Regions from separate parts of the Streptomyces huasconensis genome, predicted to be linked through region 2. Evidence: riboswitches for the same ligand, from Rfam matches in the RefSeq annotation. Region 2 holds a riboswitch; each other region holds the start of a gene.

Region 1 (6,432 bases), 2.0 Mb from region 2:
CGGCGCTCCTCCTCCAGCTCCTTGACCTGCCCGAGAGCGCGCATGTGCGGGAAGACGCCGTCCTCCATGCCGGTCAGGAACACCACCGGGAACTCAAGGCCCTTCGCGGTGTGCAGCGTCATGAGGGTGATGACTCCGGAGCCGTCGTCCTCCTCATCCGGAATCTGGTCGGAGTCGGCGACGAGCGCGACGCGCTCCAGGAAGTCGGAGAGCGTGCCGGCCGGAGCGACGGCCCCCTCGTCGGCTTCCGCCTGGCCGTCCTCCTGGGCACCGGCCGCCTGGGCGTTCTCCTGCTCGAACTCCAGCGCGACCGCGGCGAGTTCCTGGAGGTTCTCGATGCGGGTCTCGTCCTGCGGGTCCGTCGAGGCCTGCAACTCCGCGAGGTAGCCGGTCCGTTCGAGCACGGCCTCCAGGACGACGGCCGGGCCCGCGCCGGACTCGACGATGGTCCGCAGCTCCTCCATGAGCGTGTTGAACCGCCTGACGGCGTTGGTCGAACGGGCCGCCATTCCGTACGCCTCGTCGACGCGGCGCAGCGCCTGCGGGAAGGAGATCTTCTCGCGCTGCGCCAGCGCGTCGATCATCGCCTCGGCGCGGTCGCCGATGCCCCTCTTGGGGACGTTCAGGATGCGGCGCAGCGGGACCGCGTCCTCGGGGTTGGCGAGAACGCGCAGGTAGGCCAGCACATCGCGGACCTCCTTGCGCTCGTAGAAGCGGACGCCGCCGACGACCTTGTAGGGCAGGCCGACGCGGATGAAGATCTCTTCGAAGACGCGGGACTGGGCGTTCGTGCGGTAGAAGATCGCGACGTCGCCGGCCTTCGCCTCGCCCGCGTCCGTGAGCCGGTCGATCTCGTCGGCGACGAACTGCGCCTCGTCGTGCTCGGTGTCGGCCACATAGCCGGTGATACGGGCGCCCGCGCCCTGGTTGGTCCAGAGGTTCTTCGGGCGGCGGCTCTCGTTCCGCTCGATGACCGCGTTCGCGGCGCTCAGGATCGTCTGCGTGGAGCGGTAGTTCTGCTCCAGGAGGATCGTGGTGGCGTCGGTGTAGTCCTCCTCGAACTGGAGGATGTTGCGGATGGTGGCGCCGCGGAAGGCGTAGATCGACTGGTCGGCGTCACCCACCACGCACAGCTCGGCCGGATCGTCGCCCTCGCCTCCGGAGGGGCCGACCAGCTCGCGCACCAGGGCGTACTGCGCGTGGTTCGTGTCCTGGTACTCGTCGACCATGACGTGCCGGAAGCGGCGGCGGTAGTGCTCGGCGACGTCCGGGAAGGCGCGCAGGAGGTGCACCGTCGTCATGATCAGGTCGTCGAAGTCCAGCGCGTTCGCCTCGCGCAGGCGCGACTGGTACATGGCGTAGGCCTGGGCGAGGGTCTTCTCGAAGCCGTCGGCGGCCTGGGCGGCGAAGTCCTCCTCGTCGATCAGCTCGTTCTTCAGGTTGGAGATCTTGGCGCTGAAGGACTTCGGCGGGAACTTCTTCGGGTCGAGGTCCAGGTCGCGGCAGACCAGGGCCATCAGACGCTTGGAGTCCGCGGCGTCGTAGATCGAGAAGGAGGACGTGAAGCCGAGCTTCTTGTACTCGCGGCGCAGGATGCGGACACAGGCGCTGTGGAAGGTCGAGACCCACATCGCGTTGGCCCGGGGGCCCACGAGCTGCTCGACGCGCTCCTTCATCTCGCCCGCGGCCTTGTTCGTGAAGGTGATCGCGAGGATCTGCCCGGGGTGCACACCGCGCTGCGCGAGGAGGTACGCGATGCGGTGGGTCAGCACGCGGGTCTTGCCGGAACCGGCACCGGCGACGATGAGCAGCGGGGAGCCGGCGTGCACGACCGCCGCGCGCTGGTTCTCGTTCAGCCCCTCCAGGAGCGTCGCCGGGTCGATGACCGGGCGCGGGGCGCCGTCGCGGTAGTGCGTGTCCCGGGTCATGGGCACGTCGAATTTCCCGCTGAACAAGTCGTCCGGAACCGGTTCCGGAGCGCTGTCCTCGGGCGGCGGCGGGGGCTCTTCGTCCGCGGCCCGGGAAGGCTGCAGGTCCGCCAGGAAGCTGTCATCAAAGAGGCTGCTCATCGCCTCCCGAGTCTAGGCGGCCCCACTGACAACCCGCCCCGGGTTCCGGCCACCTTCCTCCCCGACCCGCCTCACCTACGCCCCGCCCGCGCCCGGTCACGCTCCGCCACCCACGAGCCGAACCGTCCCAGGGGTCCCGCGAAGTAACGGAAAAGTATCGGGCATATCGAACATCAACCTTCACACGCGCCACACGAGTTGGCTAGCGTGCTCCGCGGGCCGCCCGTCCCCCACCGGCGAACACGCCGGGAGCGGGCCGCCTCCGCCGAGTCCGACGTGTTCGGAGCCGGGGACCCACCGAAAACTTGGGGTGAATCGGTCCCGTACGAAGTACGGGACCGTAGGGCAACCTTCCGGATCAGCCGCCCGAACCCGACAGCTAACCCGGTAGGCGGTCTACGGAAGGAGTCGCCTCCCTTGGCGTCGCACCGCAAGCCGCGGACCCGGACGGTCGGAATGACCGGACTCGCCGGAATCCCCGGAATACGCACCGCTCCCGCCGTCGGCATCACGACGGCCGCCCTCACCTCCGTGGCGCTCCTGTCACAGAGCGCGCAGGCGGCCCCCTCCACGCCGGGTAAGCCCAGTCTCGAAGAGGTGCGGAAGAAGGTCGACGACCTGTACCACCAGGCGGGCGTGGCCACCCAGAGGTACAACGCGGCCAAGGAGAAGACCGAGAAGCAGCGCAAGAAGGTCGGCCGGCTGCTCGACCATGTCGCCGAGCGCGCGGACAAGCTGAACGAGGCGCGCCAGGAACTCGGCTCCTTCGCCGCCGCCCAGTACCGCACCGGGGCCGTCTCCCACACCGCCACGATGATGCTCGCCGAGGACCCGCAGGGCTACTTCGACCAGAACCACCTGGCGGACCGGCTCACCAAGCGGCAGAAGAAGGCCGTCGACGACTACCAGACGCAGCAGGCGTCGGCGACGAAGCAGCGTACGAAGGCCGCGCGGAGCCTGGAGACGCTGAGCGACTCACGGGACAGCCTCAGGACGAGCAAGCGGACCGTCCAGAAGAAGCTGGGCGAGGCACGTGAGCTTCTCTCGGAGCTGACCGCCGAGGAGAAGGCCCGGCTCGCCGTGATCGAGCGGCAGAAGGAACGGGAGGCCAAGCGCAAGGCCGAGGAACTGGCCCGCAAGGAGGCGGCCGAGGCGGAGCGCAAGCGCAAGGCGCAGGAGGCGGCCCAGAAGGAGCGGAAGGAGCAGGGAGAGGGGGGAGGGAAGGGCCAGGGCACAGGTTCAGGCTCCGGTCCCGGCTCGGACACCGGTTCCGGTTCCGGCTCCGGTTCTGGCCCCGACTCCGGCGCTGGTTCCGGCTCCGGAAGCGCCGACGGCGGTTACGCCACCAAGGCCGCGAAGGTCATCGCCTTCGCGGAGGCGCAGATCGGCAAGCCGTACGTCTGGGGCGCGACCGGGCCCGACTCCTACGACTGCTCCGGGCTCACCCAGGACGCGTGGAAGGCCGCGGGGATCACGCTGCCGCGCACGACGTGGGACCAGGTGAAGGCCGGTACCACCGTGAAGACCGCCGACGCCGAACCCGGTGACCTGGTCTTCTTCTACGACGACATCAGCCACCTAGGGATCTACATCGGTGGCGGCAAGATGATCCACGCCCCGAAGCCGGGTGCGAAGGTCCGCGTCGAGTCGATCTTCTCCATGCCGATCCACAGCATGGTGCGCCCGGCGTAACCGCGCCCCGGCGTCACCGCGGAAAAACACCCTCTACGCGCGCGTGGCCCGCACTTCCGGAGAAGTGCGGGCCACGCGCGCGTAGAGGGTCGTTCGCAGGATCAGGTCCACAGCACGGCGATGAAGATGTTCGCCGTGGTCAGCAGCCCCACCGCGCCGAACACGCCCTTGTCGATCTTCTCCTCGTCCCGCTTCACGTAGACCAGCGCGAGGATCAAGATCAGGACGGCCATCTTGATGCCGATCTTGACGTTGTTGACCGCGTTGTCGTCCGCCTGGTTGAGGCCCACGAGGGCCACGCCGGTGACGAGCATGGTCAGCGCGCCGTGCAGCATCGCGGGACTGAAGCGGGCGGTGCCCTGGCCCATCTGCTTCATCTGGGTCAGGAAGCCGCCCAGGAGCGAGGCGATGCCGATGATGTGCAGGCCGACGAAGAGATGGATGAGTACGTCCATGAGGCCGGAGCCTAGCCGGGCCCCGCACCGCCCCTCACAGGCGGGCTCCGGGGCGGGGCCCAGGGGCGGGCGTAGGGGTGGGCGTAGGGGTGGGCGCACCCCCAGGCCCATACCACCCTCTGCCGGGCAGGCAGGGCACAAACCGCCCCATTGGTCACAGCTGTCCACGAAGCCGCCCTCGACCCGTCAGTACCGCGGACAGGCGCGGTCACGATTCCGACCTTCTCCGGCAGTTGCGCACAATCCTCCTCCGGGCCGTGACGCCCAGGTTTAGCGTCCTTCACCAGGTGACCGGCTCCCCATCGCCGCCCCCGCTCAGGGCGGCAGTCGGACACCCCCGCCGAGAAACCCGGTGGCGGCCCGTCCCCCTGTGCGGGCCGCCACCGGCCAGCTAAGGAGCACCTTCGTGGCAGCGCACCGCAAGCCCAAACAGCGCTCGCTCAGCGGCCCCGCGGCCCGCACCGCCGCCACCCTCGCTCTCGCGGGAGCCGCCTCGGTGGCCGCGTTCGACGGCTCGGGACACGCGGACCCCCGGCTCAGCCCCGCCGAAGTGAAGGTCAAGGTCGACGCCCTCTACCGCGAGGCGGAGATCGCCACCGAGAAGTACAACGGCGCGAAGGAGAAGGCCGAGAAAGCCGAGAAGTCGCTCGACGCACTGCGCGACGAGGCGGCCCGCAAGGCGGAGAAACTCAACGCCGCCCGCAACGACCTGGGTTCCTACGCCACAGCGCAGTACCGCGCGGGCGGCATCACCCCTTCCATGCAACTCGCGCTCTCCTCCGACCCCGATCAGTTCCTGGACCGCGCCTCCCTCGCCGACCGGGCGGGCAGCCGCCAGGCCGCGGCCCTCAACGGTGTACGCAAGAGGCTCCAGCAGGTCGCCCAGCTGCGCGCCGAGGCCGATGGCCGCCTCGCCACCCTCCGCGCGCGCCAGACGGACCTGCGGAAACACAAGAAGACCGTCACCGGCAAGCTTGCCGAGGCCAAGCGGCTGCTGGCCCGGCTCACCGAGGAACAGCGCGTGGAGTACGCGCGGCTCGCGGACGGGAATCAGGGTCGTGACAGCGGCCGAGCCGCCCGTTCGGACACCCGCCACACTCCGCTCAGCGGCACCGGCAGCGGTACCACCCAGGCCCCCAACACCCGCGCGGCCGCCGCCGTTGCCTACGCGTACCGAGCCATCGGCAGCCCCTACGTGTGGGGCGCGACGGGTCCGAGCGCCTTCGACTGCTCAGGGCTGATCCAGGCCGCGTACCGCTCGGCCGGCGTCTCACTGCCGCGCACCACCTACGCCCAGATCGCAGCGGGCCAGCGCATCCCGCGCTCCGCGCTGCGCCCCGGTGACCTGGTGTTCTACTACTCCGGCATCAGTCACGTCGGCATGTATGTGGGCAACGGCCGGATGATCCACGCCCCCAACCCGGGCGCCCCGGTGCGGATCGCTCCGATCGACGAGATGCCGTTCGCCGGTGCCACCCGGGTGGTGTGAACCGGCCCGCCCGCCCCCAGTACTGTCGGGCCCATGCCCAGCCGTACGTTGCCGCCGCCTCCCCCTCCCCCGTATCTGCGGACCTGGCCGGACCGGCAAGCCCTGCTCACCGACCGCGGCCTGGCCCTGCAGGAACTGCTCAGGCGGCACCTGGGGGTACACCGGCTTCTCTTCCTGTGGCTGTGCGGAGCCGCCGCCGTCATCGGCTGGGCGCTGCTGATGCAGCCGGTCAAGCTCATCGAGGAGAAGGACCCCACAGGCATCATCCTCGGCCCGGTCCTCGCGATCCTCGGCCTCGCGGCGCTGGCCCCCGCCGTGGTCGGCGTCGTCTTCAGCACCCGCCGCGACCGACGGATACGGGAACTCGCCGACGCCTGGCTCGCATTGGACCGCCACCCCGCCTCCGACGCCCGGCTGCGCGCCCCCGGCCTCAGCCTCCTCTGGCTCCTGTCCTCCCTCGCCGTCTCCGCCCTCGGCCTATGGGCGTCCTTCGCGTCGGCCGCGTACGCCGAACCCGGCCACCAGACCTACGCCGACGTCGCCCTCGGCATGGGCGTCGGTCTGATCCTGTGGCTGACGGGCCTCCTGGGCGCCGCCAAGGCCCTCAACCACTACCGCTGGGCACTGCGGATGCTGAGCCCCTCGACTGCGGCAACGGCCGCACAGGTCCCTTAGCCTCGGCGCATTCCGTAGGTCCGCCAGCCCTCAGCGCGTGCCGTAGGTCCCA
Region 2 (6,432 bases):
ACTCGCGCGCAACCACGCCGTGTTCGCCTGTACGTACCCTGGCCGCTGGTTCGCGCCGAGCGGCACCCGGGAGACGTACCCGCAGGGCAAGTCCCTGACCTTCCCGCCTTGAGATGTGGAGTACCGCGGCGCCGGCGGCCGTCAAGGGGCCCGACTTCAACGGTGACGGGTACGCGGATGCCGTGGTCGGCGTGTACCGGGGCGACGTCGACGGCAAGAAGTCCGCGGGCTACCTGCACGTGTTGTACGGCGGGCCACGGCTCGGTGGTCGTCCTGTACGGCTCGTCCGACGGACGATCGCGCAGGGCCAGGCGGGCAGCGGCGCCGGGAGTTCGCTCGCCGTGGGCGACTTCACCCAGGACAGCGCCATGGACGTGGCGGTGGGCCTGCCCCACGGGGAGTTCGGAGAAGTCACCCTGCGGCCGGGTCCGCTCACCGAGGACAAGCCGCTGACGCGTCTGCTCCACACCGGCTTCGACGGCACCGCGGGCAGGTTGGCGGCCGGGGACCTCGACGGGAACGGCAGGACCGAGCTGGCGGTCTCCGCGTACTCCAACGACGACTCGCGCACCACCCTGTGGCGCCGGAACGGCTCGGCCCTGCGGGAGTACTGGAAGTCCCCGGCCACCGGCTACGACATGGCCGCGGGTGACTTCGACGGCGACAACGTGGACGACCTGGCCCTCGGGCACTGTCTGATCACCGCCGAGGCCGACCGGCCCACCGGGGCATGCGGCCCCGATGAACTGGCCAAGGGCGGCAAGGTGCGGGTCCTCTATGGAAGCGCGGACGCGGAGGGCTTCGGCACCCGCAGCCACACCATCGGCCGGGAGACTCCGGGCGTCGCGGGCACGGCCGAGGAAGCGGACAGCTTCGGCATCAAGCTCGCCGCGGGTGATCTCACCGGTGACGGCCGGGACGACCTTGTGGCGGGCACGCCCGCTGAGGGCGTCGGGGCGGCGGACAGGGCCGGTTCGGCGACCGTGCTGACCTCGGGCCCGACCGGTCTGCCGGACGCCTCGGGCACCGCCAAGTCCGCGGCGTGGCACCAGGATTCCGCCGGGGTTCCGGGCGCGCCGGAGGTCAACGACGAGTTCGGCTCGGCGCTGGCCCTGGGTGACTACGACGGCGACGGGGACATCACGGTCGGCGTCTTCAACGAGGACAGCACGGAGTACGAGCAGACGCTCAGCTCCGGTGGTGTCTGGACGCTGCCGAACGGCGCCGGGACGGGCTCCAAGGCGCTGACGGCACGGCTGTTCGGGCTGCGCGGGGCGCTGTACTACGGGCAGGCACTGGGGCACTGAGGGTCGGTCACTGAAGCTCCGGTGACGCGGGCGGCGTATGCGGCGTACCGCTGATGCGAGCGGTGCGCCGCCGCGCCAGGTGGTGGTGCCGGAGCCCCTAGGATGCGGCCGTCGGCCGTCCCGTCGAGTCGGCGAGAACCGCGAGAATGCGTGGGAGCCCGCGAGGACCCGTGAAAAAGGCCGTGCCTGCCGCCGAGGAGTGTGTCCATGAGTGAGCCGTCGACCACCACCGGCGTTCCGGACGAGTTGCGGCGCCGCCTCGGGCTGTCCGACGCCGTCGTGATCGGTCTCGGGGCGATGATCGGCGCGGGGATCTTCGCCGCGCTGGGCCCGGCGGCGCGTGCGGCCGGGTCCGGGCTGCTGCTCGGGCTCGCGCTGGCGGCCGTGGTGGCCTACTGCAACGCGACCTCCTCCGCCCGGCTCGCGGCCCGCTACCCGGCCTCCGGCGGCACCTATGTCTACGGACGCGAGCGGCTCGGCGCGTTCTGGGGTTACCTGGCCGGGTGGGCGTTCGTCGTCGGCAAGACCGCCTCCTGTGCCGCCATGGCGCTGACGGTGGGCGCGTACGCGTGGCCCGGGCAGGCCCACGCGGTCGCGGTCGCCGCGGTGGTGGCGCTGACGGCGGTGAACTGCGCCGGGGTGCGGAAGTCCGCCTGGCTGACCCGCGTGATCGTGGCCGTGGTCCTCGCCGTGCTCGCCGCCGTGGCGGTCACCGCCCTCACGTCCGGCGCCTCGGACATGGCCCGCCTGGAGATCGGTGACGACGCGACCGTCGGCGGGGTGCTCCAGGCGGCCGGTCTGCTCTTCTTCGCCTTCGCCGGGTACGCGCGCGTCGCCACCCTGGGCGAGGAGGTCCGCGACCCCGCGCGCACCATCCCCCGGGCCGTCCCGATCGCGCTCGGCATCACGCTGGTCGTCTACGCCGTCGTCGCGATCGCCGTGACAGCGGTCCTCGGCCCGGAGGAACTGGCCGGGGCTTCGGCGCCGCTGTCCGAGGCGGCCCGGGCGGCGGGGGCCGACTGGTTGGTGCCCGTCGTCCGCGCCGGCGCGGCCCTGGCGGCGCTCGGCTCGCTGCTCGCGCTGATCCTGGGCGTCTCCCGCACCACGCTGGCCATGGCCCGCGACCGGCATCTGCCGCACGCCCTCGCCGCGGTCCACCCGCGGTTCAAGGTGCCGCACCGCGCCGAACTGGCCGTGGGCGCGGTGGTGGCGGTGGTCGCCGCGACAGCGGACGTACGCGGGGTCATCGGCTTCTCCTCCTTCGGCGTGCTGGCCTACTACGCCGTCGCCAACGCCTCGGCCTGGACGCTGACTTCGGACGGGGGCCGCCCACCCCGGGCCGTCCCGCTCGTCGGCCTGGCCGGCTGCCTGGCGCTGGCCTTCGCCCTGCCCGTGGCGTCGGTGGTCTCCGGTGCCGCGGTCCTGGCGGCGGGTGCGGTCTGGTACGCGGGACGCCGTCTGACGGCGGGGCGGGACTGAGCCGCGAGCCGCCGGCCACGCCGAAAGGCCCGGCAGACGCATTTCCGACCCAACGCACCTTGCAATTCCCCTGAGTTGACGGCATCAGTGACGCGGACACACACCGGTCAGCCAAAAGCCGCCCACATCCACGGAACCCTCAACAAGGGATTGCGGTATGCCCGTTTTGAAGTGAAAGACCAACCTTTCGCCGCACCCGTTCCGTGAAATGGGTCACGCCGAATTCCACGATCTTGTGGGGTCACGGGACGCATTCCCGTTACCCGGCACGAGAGTTGAGTTTTCGATCAAAACGGGACGGTGGAATTTGATCATTCAGGAACAGCGTCTCGCATTCCGTATTCGAATTCCCGTCTTGTTCCGTCCGGACTTTCTCGCTTAATGTCACCGTCGAACCGGATGGAACGCCGAATCCTGCCGCCGTCCGGAAGCCTTTGCACCCACCCACACACACTGACTCACGCACGGCAGGAGCGGGGGACCCAGGTAAGCCGCCGATCCGGTTTCCGGAACGGCTCGGGGTGAAGTCGCACGCCCAGTGCGACCGGACATCTCCCGTCCGAACCCGACAGCTCACCTCGTAGGCGACGGAGAGGAATTCGCCATGCCCGCAAAGGGAAAGCACCGCCGCCCGAAGTCCAGCTCGCTCCACCGGGGCATAGCCGCCGCGGGAACGGGCGGAGCCGTGCTCGTCCTGCCGGTGCTCGGCGCGACCGCCGCCGGTGCGGCGGAGCCCGGGGCGGCCGCCAAGCCCGCCGCCGCCCCGAATGTCCACGTCGTCGTCGCGGGTGACTCCCTTTCCAAGATCGCCCGGGAGCATTCCCTCAGCGGCGGCTGGAAGAAGCTGTACGAGGACAACCGCGGAGTTCTCGGCGACGACCCGAAGCTGATCCACCCCGGCCTCAAGCTCACCCTCGGAAAGAAGAACCCCGCAGAGCCGGCGAAGAAGTCGGCCGCCTCCCCGGCTTCCGTCAAGACCGCCGCCGCCCCGGCGAAGAAGTCGTACACCGACGACCTCGACGGCTGGATCAAGGAGTCGCTGGACATCATGGCCCGGCACGGCATCCCCGGCACTTACGAGGGCATCCACCGCAACATCATGCGCGAGTCCTCCGGCAACCCGCTGGCCATCAACAACTGGGACTCCAACGCTGTCGCCGGAACCCCGTCGAAGGGCCTCCTGCAGGTCATCGGCCCCACGTTCGCCGCGTACCACGTGCCCGGCACGTCGACGGACAGCTTCGACCCGGTCGCCAACATCACCGCCGCCTGCAACTACGCGGCCGACCGGTACGGCTCGATCGACAACGTGAACGGCCCGTACTAGACCGCGCCCGATCCCGCGCCGCCCCGCCCGGGGCGGCGCGGCCGGCACGACACGGAAACGACACGACTCGAAAACGGCACGACACGACTCGGCACGGGGATGAATGAGCCGCGGATTGCCGGGCAAGCGGACGTAGGTATCCGAAAGATCGGGACCATAGATCAGGAGGAGTTGTCGTGTCGTTTCTCTGGGCCATCATCGCGGGACTCATCATCGGCCTGCTGGCCAAGCTCGTTCTGCCCGGTCGTCAGCCCATCCCCCTCTGGCTGACGGTCGTCCTGGGCATCGTCGGTGCCGTCGTCGGCAACGCCCTCGCCAGTGCTTTCGGCGTCCGGGACACCGGCGGCATCGACTGGATTCGGCACGTCTTCCAGATCGGGGTCGCCGCCGTCCTGATCTCGCTCGTGACGCCGCTGTGGGCCCGACGGCACGCCTGATCCCGTCCCACTCCTGACGAAGGCCCCCGGCGCATCGCGCCGGGGGCCTTCGTCGTTCCGGGTGCCTTCTACAGCCAGTGGCGCAGGGCGAGGCGGGGAATCCGCCGGACGAACCAGGCGCTCGCCAGGCCGATGGCCGCACCGCCGACCACATCGCTGGGGTAGTGCGCGCCGCTCTGCACCCGCTCGACCGCCACCATGGCCGCCGGTACCGCGCAGGCCACGCCGGCCGCCCGCCAGTTCGGGAGGACGGCGGCGGTGAACGCGACCGCGGCCGCCGTGTGCCCGGAGGGGAACGACGAGGAGTCGGGACGGTCGTCCGCCTCGTCGTGCGGGAACCACTCCTTCGGCGGCCGGGACCGGTCGGCCAGTTGCTTGCACACGCCGTTCGACGCCAGCTGCGCCACCGTCATGGCCGCGAGGCCGGCGACCGCGGCGGTACGGCCCCGCCACCCGCCCAGGCACGCCATCGCGACGGCGGCCCCGCACCACAGCTTCGTGCTCTCCGCCGCCTCCTCCACCCCGGACAACACCCTGCCCACACCTGGCGGGACGCGCCGGGCCACCTGCTGCGTCACCACTCGGTCGAGCTCGCTCACACCTGTCAAAAGGTTCATGCGCACCAGGTATCCCGCAACGCCCGAACGTACGCAGTTGTTGATCACTTGAAGCCGACCGCTCCCGTCACATGAAGCCGACTGGCCGAGCCGGCCGGCCGCACGGCCCGGCAGCGATATCCCCTGCCGACCGGGCCCGCCGCTGCTAGCCTGACAGGTATGGCACGAGGTATCTGGTCGCAGAAGGTCCGCTCCGCCCGCTGACGGCGGCGCCTTCTCTCTGCTGAATCCGCGCTCGCCGTCCCGGTTCCCGCCGGGCGGCCTTCTCGCGTTGCCCGGCTCCACTGCGAGCTGCGGAGCACACCTTGTACCCCACCACCCCGGCCCCCGAGGCCGTCTCCACCCTGTCCCCGTCCCCCGAAGCGGGCGGCTCTGCCCACCTCCGTGCCGACGGCGTCACCGTCACCCGCGGATCCCGGCGCGTCCTGCACGACCTGTCGGTCATCGTCTCCGCCCGGTCCCGGATCGCCGTCGTCGGCGAGAACGGCCGCGGCAAGACGACCCTGCTGCACGTCCTCGCCGGGCTGCTCACGCCCGACGAGGGCACCGTGCACCGCAACGGCACCATCGGCCTGGCCCGCCAGGAGCTGTCCGCGCGGGACGGGGAGACCGTCGGCACCCTCACGTCCGAGGCGCTCGCCGCGTCGCTCGCCGCGCTCGGCGCGCTGGACGAGGCGACCCGCGCCCTGGCCGAGGGCGACCCCACCGCCGATGACCGCTACGCCGCCGCGCTCGACGCCGCCACCCGGCTCGACGCGTGGGACGCCGAACGCCGCGTCGACGTCGCCCTCGAAGCCCTCGGCGCCTGCGCCGACCGCGACCGTCCGCTGTCGACGCTGTCGGTCGGGCAGCGCTACCGGGTCCGCCTCGCGTGCCTGCTCGGCGCGCGGCACGATGTCCTGCTGCTGGACGAGCCGACCAATCACCTCGACGCCGGCGGGCTCGCCTTCCTGACCCGCAGGCTGCGCGAGCACGACGGCGGCCTCGCCGTCGTCAGCCACGACCGTGCGCTGCTGCGCGACGTGGCGGACCGCTTCCTCGACCTCGACCCGGCCCGCGACGGAAGGGCGCGCCTGTACGCCGGTGGGTACGACGCCTGGCAGACGGCCCGGCGGCGCGAGCGGGAGCGCTGGGAGCAGGACCACGAGGAGCAGCAGGCCGAGCACCGGCGGCTGCAGGACGCGGTGTCGAAGGCCCGCGACCGGCTCTCCACCGGCTGGCGGCCCGACAAGGGCACCGGCAAGCACCAGCGCCAGTCCCGCGCC
Region 3 (6,432 bases), 3.1 Mb from region 2:
GATCGTCGCGAACAGCTTCGCGATCCGCTGGATAGCCACCGCCACCGCCGACCCCACCAGCGCCGACACCCTGGGCGCCACCGTCATCGCGCCGATCGTCGAGGAGTCGGCGAAGGCCGCCGCCATCCTGCTCGTCTTCCTCTTCCGCAGACGCGACTTCACCGGCATCGTCGACGGCATGGTCATCGCCGGGGTGACCGCGACGGGCTTCGCGTTCACCGAGAACATCCTCTACCTCGGCAACGCCTTCGTCACCGACCAGCTCAGCCGCGAGAGCGGTGTCGCCTCCGTGACGGCGGCGACGTTCTTCGTACGCGTGGTCATGTCGCCGTTCGCGCACCCGCTCTTCACGGTCCTGACCGGCATCGGCTTCGGCCTCGCCGCCTTCTCCGCGGAGCGCCTGCGCCTGCGCCGCGTGCTGCTGCCGCTCGCCGGACTGCTGCTCGCCATGGGCATGCACGCCCTGTGGAACGGCTCCGCGGTCTTCGGCCAGGTCGGCTTCCTCGCCGTGTACGCGCTCTTCATGCTGCCCTCGTTCGGGCTGCTGACCTGGCTGGCGGTCTGGACGCGCCAGCGCGAACTGCGCGTGGTCCGCGCCGAACTGCCCGCGTATGTGGCGGCGGGCTGGCTCACCCCGCCCGAGCCGTACGCGCTCGGCTCGATGCGGGCTCGGGCGCTGGCCCGCGACTACGCCTCGTACACCTGGGGGAAGGCCGCGGGCCGCGCGGTCCTGGAGTACGAGACGTACGCGACGTCACTGGCGCTGCTGCGCCACCGGGGGCGCCGCGGCCGGGCGGGCGCCGACTTCGTCGTACGCGAGCGGGAGTTGCTCGAACAGCTCTGGGAGCGCCGCGAGCCGGCCCGCCCCGCGCTGGCGTACGCGGCCCGCGCGATCACCCCGGTCATGCGCCCCCTGCCGTACGCGGCGTATGCCCACCCGCACGGCGCGTACCACCCCGCTCCGTACGCCCCCGCCCCGTACGGCCAGCCGCAGCCCTACCCGGCACCGGCGTACGGCCACCCGGTCCACAACCCCTACCGCTCCTAGGCGCCCGAAAGTCCGGAAACCCGGAAGCCCGGAGGCCAGGGAGCCCGGAAGCCTACGCGGAGGCCGCCGTCAGCGCCGTCAGCTCGGCGTCCGTCAGTTCGAGGTCCGCCACCGCGAGCAGCGCCGGCAGCTGCTCGACCGTGCGGGCGGAGGCGATCGGCGCCGCCACGGTGGGCTGGGCCGCGAGCCACGCGAGGGCCACGGTCGCGACCTCCGCCTCATGCGCCTCGGCGATCTCGTCGAGCGCGGCGAGGACCCGGCCGCCCCTCTCGGTGCCCGCGTACTCCTCGGCCCGGCCGCTGCGCGCGCTCTCCACGCGCGTGCCGGGGCGGTACTTGCCGGTGAGGAAGCCGGAGGCGAGCGCGTAGTACGGGACGGCGGCCAGGCCGGAGCGCGAGGCGACCTCCTGGAGGCGGCCCTCGTAGGTGTCGCGGGAGACGAGGTTGTAGTGCGGCTGGAGCGCGACGAAGCGGGCGAGGCCCTCGCGGTCGGAGAAGTCGAGGGACTCCTGGAGCCGCTCGGGCGTGATGTTGGAGGCGGCGATGGCGCGCACCTTGCCGGCCGCGACCAGCTCGTCCAGCGTCCCGATGATCTCCTCCACGGGGACCGACGGGTCGTCGTAGTGCGTGTAGTAGAGGTCGATGTAGTCGGTGCCGAGGCGGCGCAGGGAGGCGTCGGCGGCGCCCTTGATGGTCTCCGGGGCCAGACCGGTGTACTCGGGGTGGGCGCCGACCTTCGTCGCCACGATGACGTCGGAGCGGTTGCCGCGGGCGGTCAGCCACTCGCCGATGAGGGTCTCGGACTCGCCGCCCTTGTTCCCCTCCACCCAGGCCGAGTACACGTCGGCCGTGTCGATGAAGTTGCCGCCCGCCGCGGTGTAGGCGTCGAGGACGGCGAAGGACGCCGCCCGGTCGGCCGTCCACCCGAAGACGTTGCCTCCCAGGGCCAGCGGGAAGACGTCGAGGTCGGATGAGCCAAGAGTGCGAAGAGAAGTCATACGTTCCTCAACGGACCCGGCGGAAACGGAATTCCGTCCGCTCCCCCAAAGGAACGTCAAGCAAAGGAACGTAAGCCCGCGGGCCCCGGGTCAGGGGTTGAGGCCCTTGCTCTGCAGCCAGGCGAGCGGGTCGACGGTGGAGCCGCCCGCGGTGTGCACCTCCATGTGCAGGTGCGGCCCGGTGACGTTGCCGGTCGCGCCCACCCGGCCGATGACATCGCCGGTGCTGACCTTCTGGCCCGCGCTGACGTTCATCGAGGACTGGTGGCAGTACCAGACCTCGGTGCCGTCGCTCAGCTCCAGGACCGTGCGGTAGCCGTACGCCCCCGCCCAGCCGGCTTCCTTGACGGTGCCGGTGTGGACGGCCTTGAGCGGGGTACCCGTCGGAGCGGCGAAGTCGAGACCGGTGTGGTGCCCGGAGGACCACATGGAGCCGGCGACACCGAAGTGGGACGTGATGGTGTACGAGGAGGTGGGCAGCGCGTAGCTCTTGGCGAGCTTGGCCCGGCGTTCGGCCAGGGCCTTGGCCTCGCGGGCCTCCCGCTCCTTCTTCTTCTTGGCGGCGGCCTCGGCGTCGGCCTTGCGCTCCGCCTGCCTCTGCTGGGCGGCGGCCTCCTCGGCGGCCTTCTTGACTGCGGCCTCCTCGGCCGCGCTGCGCACCGCGTCGTCCGCCTGGTCCTGCTGGTTCTCGGCCTGCTGCATGATGCGGGCGCGCAGGGCCTCGCCCGCGTCCGTGGTGCCCTGCTGGGCGTCGGTGTGGCTGACACCGGCCGCGGTGAGCGGGGCGGCCGCGGCGACGGTCTCGGCGCCCGCGGGGGCCGCGGAGTCATCGGAGAGCAGTGCGCCCACGCCGGGCAGGGACTCGGCCGCGGGCAGCGAGTCGGTGACGGCGCCCAGGTCGGGCATGGAGATGGAGACGGGCGGCTTGCCGTCCTGCGCGGTGGCCATGCCGCCCGCGCCGACGGCGGCGATGACGCCGACGCCCAGCACGGTGGAGCTGCGGGCGAGCCCGCCGCCGCCCTTCTTGTGCACACGGTGCCTGCCGCGGACGGGACGGACGGACTCCTCGGTGGGGTTCCATTCCTCCCAGGTCTCCGGGTCGTATCCACCGAAGTCGTCGTCATTCGGTATGTACGCGGCTTGGGGGGCAGGCCGGTTGGACGCCACTGGGGCGCACTCCTTTCCTTCCTTCTCGCCTACCGGGTTAGCTGACGGGTTCGGAGCAGGAAGGTCTCCTACGGACATCTGGCACGGATGCACAGGTGCCCGATTCACCCCAAGTTGGTGGTTCCCCGGCTCCCTTGCGGGATTAGGCGTGTGCGCACGGAGCCGCCTCTAGTGACGGCTGGGACGACCGCGCTGCGTTATCGAACGTTAATAGACAGCGGTGCCGTATTCCAAGCTGTTCCGATTGATCGTTAACGCTCACGGCCGGTACTTATCGGGGCAAGCCGACCCATAGCAGGGCGAGTTGACCCTGTATCAACCCACGAAAGCCGCGTACCGGAACTTCACATTCCCTTGACAGAACGTCAGTTGTCATGCGGACGGCTCCGCTTCGCTCACGGCCGGTGACAGGCCCCCTCCCCCGCGGGCTTCCCGTCCCCCGTGGCCGGCCGCCGCACCGCCAGCAGCGCCATGTCGTCCGTCGTCGCACCCCCGGTGTGCCGCCGTACCTCCTGCGTGAGCGTGGCGAGCAGCGTGTGCGGACCCTCGCGGCCGGGGAAGATCCGCCCGCCGAGCCGGGCCGCCGGGTCGTAGAAGGCCCCGGCCGCGTCGCGCGCCTCCGAGAGCCCGTCCGTGTAGAAGAGCAGCATCGCGCCCGGCGGGAACTCCGACTCGTCCGCCCGGTCCGGCCACGCGCCCAGTTCCCCCATGCCGAGCGGGAGCGCGGGCTCGCTCGGCGTGAGCACGCACAGCCGCCCGTCGCCCCGCAGCAGCAGCGGTTCCGGGTGCCCCCGGTTCACCAGCCGTACGCAGCCCTCGCCGACCCGGATCTCCGCGAGGACGGCGGTGGTGAACCCCTCGAAGGCGTCGAGCCCGTCCCGCCGGGTGCCCTCCCGCGCCAGGGCCCGCTCCAGGCGCTGCGCCACCGCCTCCAGGGTGGTCTCCTGCTCGGCGGCCTCGCGGAAGGCGCCGATGACGACGGCGACGGCGGCCACCGCGCCCATGCCCTTGCCCCGGACATCGCCGACGATGAGCCGTACGCCGTGCGGGGTGTCCTGCACGGCGTACAGGTCGCCGCCGATGAAAGCGTCGGCCTGCGCGGCCTCGTACCGCGCCGCCAGGTCCAGCCCGCCGATGCGGGGGTCGGGCTGCGGCAGGACGGCGCGCTGGGTGGCCTCGGCGATGGAGCGGGCGATGGCGAGCCGGTCGTTGCCGCGGCGCACGACGCGGTTGATGAAGACCGCCAGAGCCGCGACGGTGGCCACGGTGAGCAGTTCGGTGACGGCCTCGGCATGGCCGCCGGCGGAGTTGCCGTAGTGCAGCACGATGACCGCGGCCGAGGCCGCGACGCCCGTCAGGACGGTGCAGAGCAGCGAGTAGAAGGGGGCGGCGATCAGCGGGGCCGCCGTGAAGAGCGGGGCGGCCGTGAACGCGGGCGGGGTCAGGGCGTCGTACACGACCCCCACGACGAGGAGCAGGACGGGCAGGACGCGTACGAGTGTCCGCTCGTGCGCGGTGGCTCCGCTGCCCCCGGTACCTCCACGCTGCCCCACCGCTTGTCTCCCGCCGATCCCGCGCCCGTCGCCGCGCTGCACCCAGGTTTCCCGGCGCGGGGTGCGGGTGCGAGCTGGTGTGGGCCATACGGGTGACGGGACGGGTCGCGCCGGGGCCCGGAAACACCGAAGGCCCGGAGTCCGTGACTGATCACGGACTCCGGGCCTTCGGCCTTCAGTAGCGGGGACAGGATTTGAACCTGCGACCTCTGGGTTATGAGCCCAGCGAGCTACCGAGCTGCTCCACCCCGCGTCGGTGAACCCAACAGTACGCCATCCGAGGGGGTGAGGCGAACCAATAGCCTCCGGGTGCCCCAGCGGCGCCCATCGGCATCCGAGGCTCACGCGGCGGTGGCCCGGCGAAGGGGGCTTGACCCTGACCCAGCGTCAACGTTGGAGCCTCCTCGCATGACGGACGACAGCACTTCCACGGCCGGGTTCACGCCACCGGTCGGAGGGTTCCAGAAGATCGACGGGCGCCGCCTCTTCGTACACCGGACGGGCAGCGGCGGGCCCGCCGTCGTGTTCCTGCCGGGCGCGAGCGCGGTCGGCCTGGACTACGCCGGCGTGCAGCAGGGCGTCGCACGGTTCACCACCGCCGTGGTGTACGACCGCGGCGGCACGGGCTACAGCGACCCCCTCCCGCTGCCGCGCACCGCCGCCGAGGTCGCGGCGGAACTGTACGAGCTGCTGCGCGCCGAGGGCATCCCCGGCCCGTACGTGCTCGCGGCGCACTCCCTCGGCGGTGCCTACGCGCATCGGTTCGCCCAGCTGTACCCGGGGGACGTGGCCGGGCTGGTCTGGCTGGACGCCTTCCACCGCGACTGGGACGACTTCATGCCTGCCGCGGCGTCCCTGGCCGCGGCCGAGCGGATGGCACCGGACTCGGAGCAGCTCGAACAGATGCGCCCGGCCCTGCGCGCGATGCGCGCCGAGCTGCTCGCGGACCACCCGGAGCACCTGCGCCGGCCGCTGCTCGAAGCCAAGGACAGCGACGCCTGGCTCCGCTCCGGGGCCGCCGAGCGGACCGGCCTGGCCGCGCTCGCCGCCGAGCTGAAGGCCGGGCCGGACCTCCCCGACGTACCGGTGGTGGCCCTCACCGTGGTGGGCGACGACCCCGGCACGCGGGCGGCGGCCCCGGACCCGACGCTGCGGCAGATGAACGGAGCCAAGACGGAACTGGACGCCGCCCTGGTGAGCGCGGTCTCGTACGGGGAACAGCGCGTCCTCACCGACACCTTCCACCACCGGCTCTGCTTCGACCGCCCCGACGCCGTGGTCCAGGCGGTCCGCGACGTGGTCGGCCGGGCGGCCCGACCCTAAGATCGCCACGACCACGACCCGACCACGACCAGGCCCGGAGGTGCAGGAACGGTGCTGACGATCGGCCAGCTCGCCGCGGCGGCCGGCGTGACCGTGCGCACCGTGCGCCACTACCACCACTTCGGCCTGCTGCCCGAGCCCGAGCGCGACGCCTCCGGGTACCGCCGTTACGACGCGCAGGCCGCGGTGGACCTCATCCGCATCAGGACCCTCGCCGACGCCGGCGTCCCGCTGGCCCGCATCGACGCGCTGCTGCACGCGCGGCCCGCCGAGTTCGCCTCGGCCATCGCCGACATCGACGCCGAGCTGCGGCGCAAGATCGGCCGCCTCACCGAGTACCGCCG

Evidence for each region. A riboswitch is a leader RNA that binds a small molecule or an ion and turns the genes downstream of it on or off. The one in region 2 is predicted to bind cyclic di-AMP.
Region 1: linked by a shared signal. The riboswitch ahead of J2N69_RS22465 (C40 family peptidase) and the one ahead of J2N69_RS30850 (transglycosylase SLT domain-containing protein) in region 2 are both predicted to bind cyclic di-AMP.
Region 3: linked by a shared signal. The riboswitch ahead of J2N69_RS17485 (M23 family metallopeptidase) and the one ahead of J2N69_RS30850 (transglycosylase SLT domain-containing protein) in region 2 are both predicted to bind cyclic di-AMP.

The regions. Positions count from the first base shown of each region.
Region 1 is NZ_CP086119.1:4,895,268-4,901,699, reverse strand. It holds gene pcrA (DNA helicase PcrA) at 1-2,069, opposite strand, end outside; cyclic di-AMP (ydaO/yuaA leader) riboswitch at 2,323-2,478, shown strand; gene J2N69_RS22465 (C40 family peptidase) at 2,487-3,761, shown strand; gene J2N69_RS22460 (hypothetical protein) at 3,863-4,216, opposite strand; gene J2N69_RS22455 (C40 family peptidase) at 4,623-5,705, shown strand; gene J2N69_RS22450 (hypothetical protein) at 5,739-6,380, shown strand.
Region 2 is NZ_CP086119.1:6,906,603-6,913,034, reverse strand. It holds gene J2N69_RS30860 (FG-GAP and VCBS repeat-containing protein) at 114-1,307, shown strand; gene J2N69_RS30855 (APC family permease) at 1,515-2,786, shown strand; cyclic di-AMP (ydaO/yuaA leader) riboswitch at 3,228-3,388, shown strand; gene J2N69_RS30850 (transglycosylase SLT domain-containing protein) at 3,391-4,113, shown strand; gene J2N69_RS30845 (GlsB/YeaQ/YmgE family stress response membrane protein) at 4,290-4,550, shown strand; gene J2N69_RS30840 (phosphatase PAP2 family protein) at 4,619-5,167, opposite strand; gene J2N69_RS30835 (ABC-F family ATP-binding cassette domain-containing protein) at 5,473-6,432, shown strand, end outside.
Region 3 is NZ_CP086119.1:3,846,753-3,853,184, forward strand. It holds gene J2N69_RS17475 (PrsW family glutamic-type intramembrane protease) at 1-1,048, shown strand, start outside; gene J2N69_RS17480 (aldo/keto reductase) at 1,101-2,045, opposite strand; gene J2N69_RS17485 (M23 family metallopeptidase) at 2,136-3,212, opposite strand; cyclic di-AMP (ydaO/yuaA leader) riboswitch at 3,224-3,371, opposite strand; gene J2N69_RS17490 (PP2C family protein-serine/threonine phosphatase) at 3,608-4,765, opposite strand; tRNA gene J2N69_RS17495 (tRNA-Met) at 4,945-5,018, opposite strand; gene J2N69_RS17500 (alpha/beta fold hydrolase) at 5,174-6,088, shown strand; gene J2N69_RS17505 (MerR family transcriptional regulator) at 6,140-6,432, shown strand, end outside.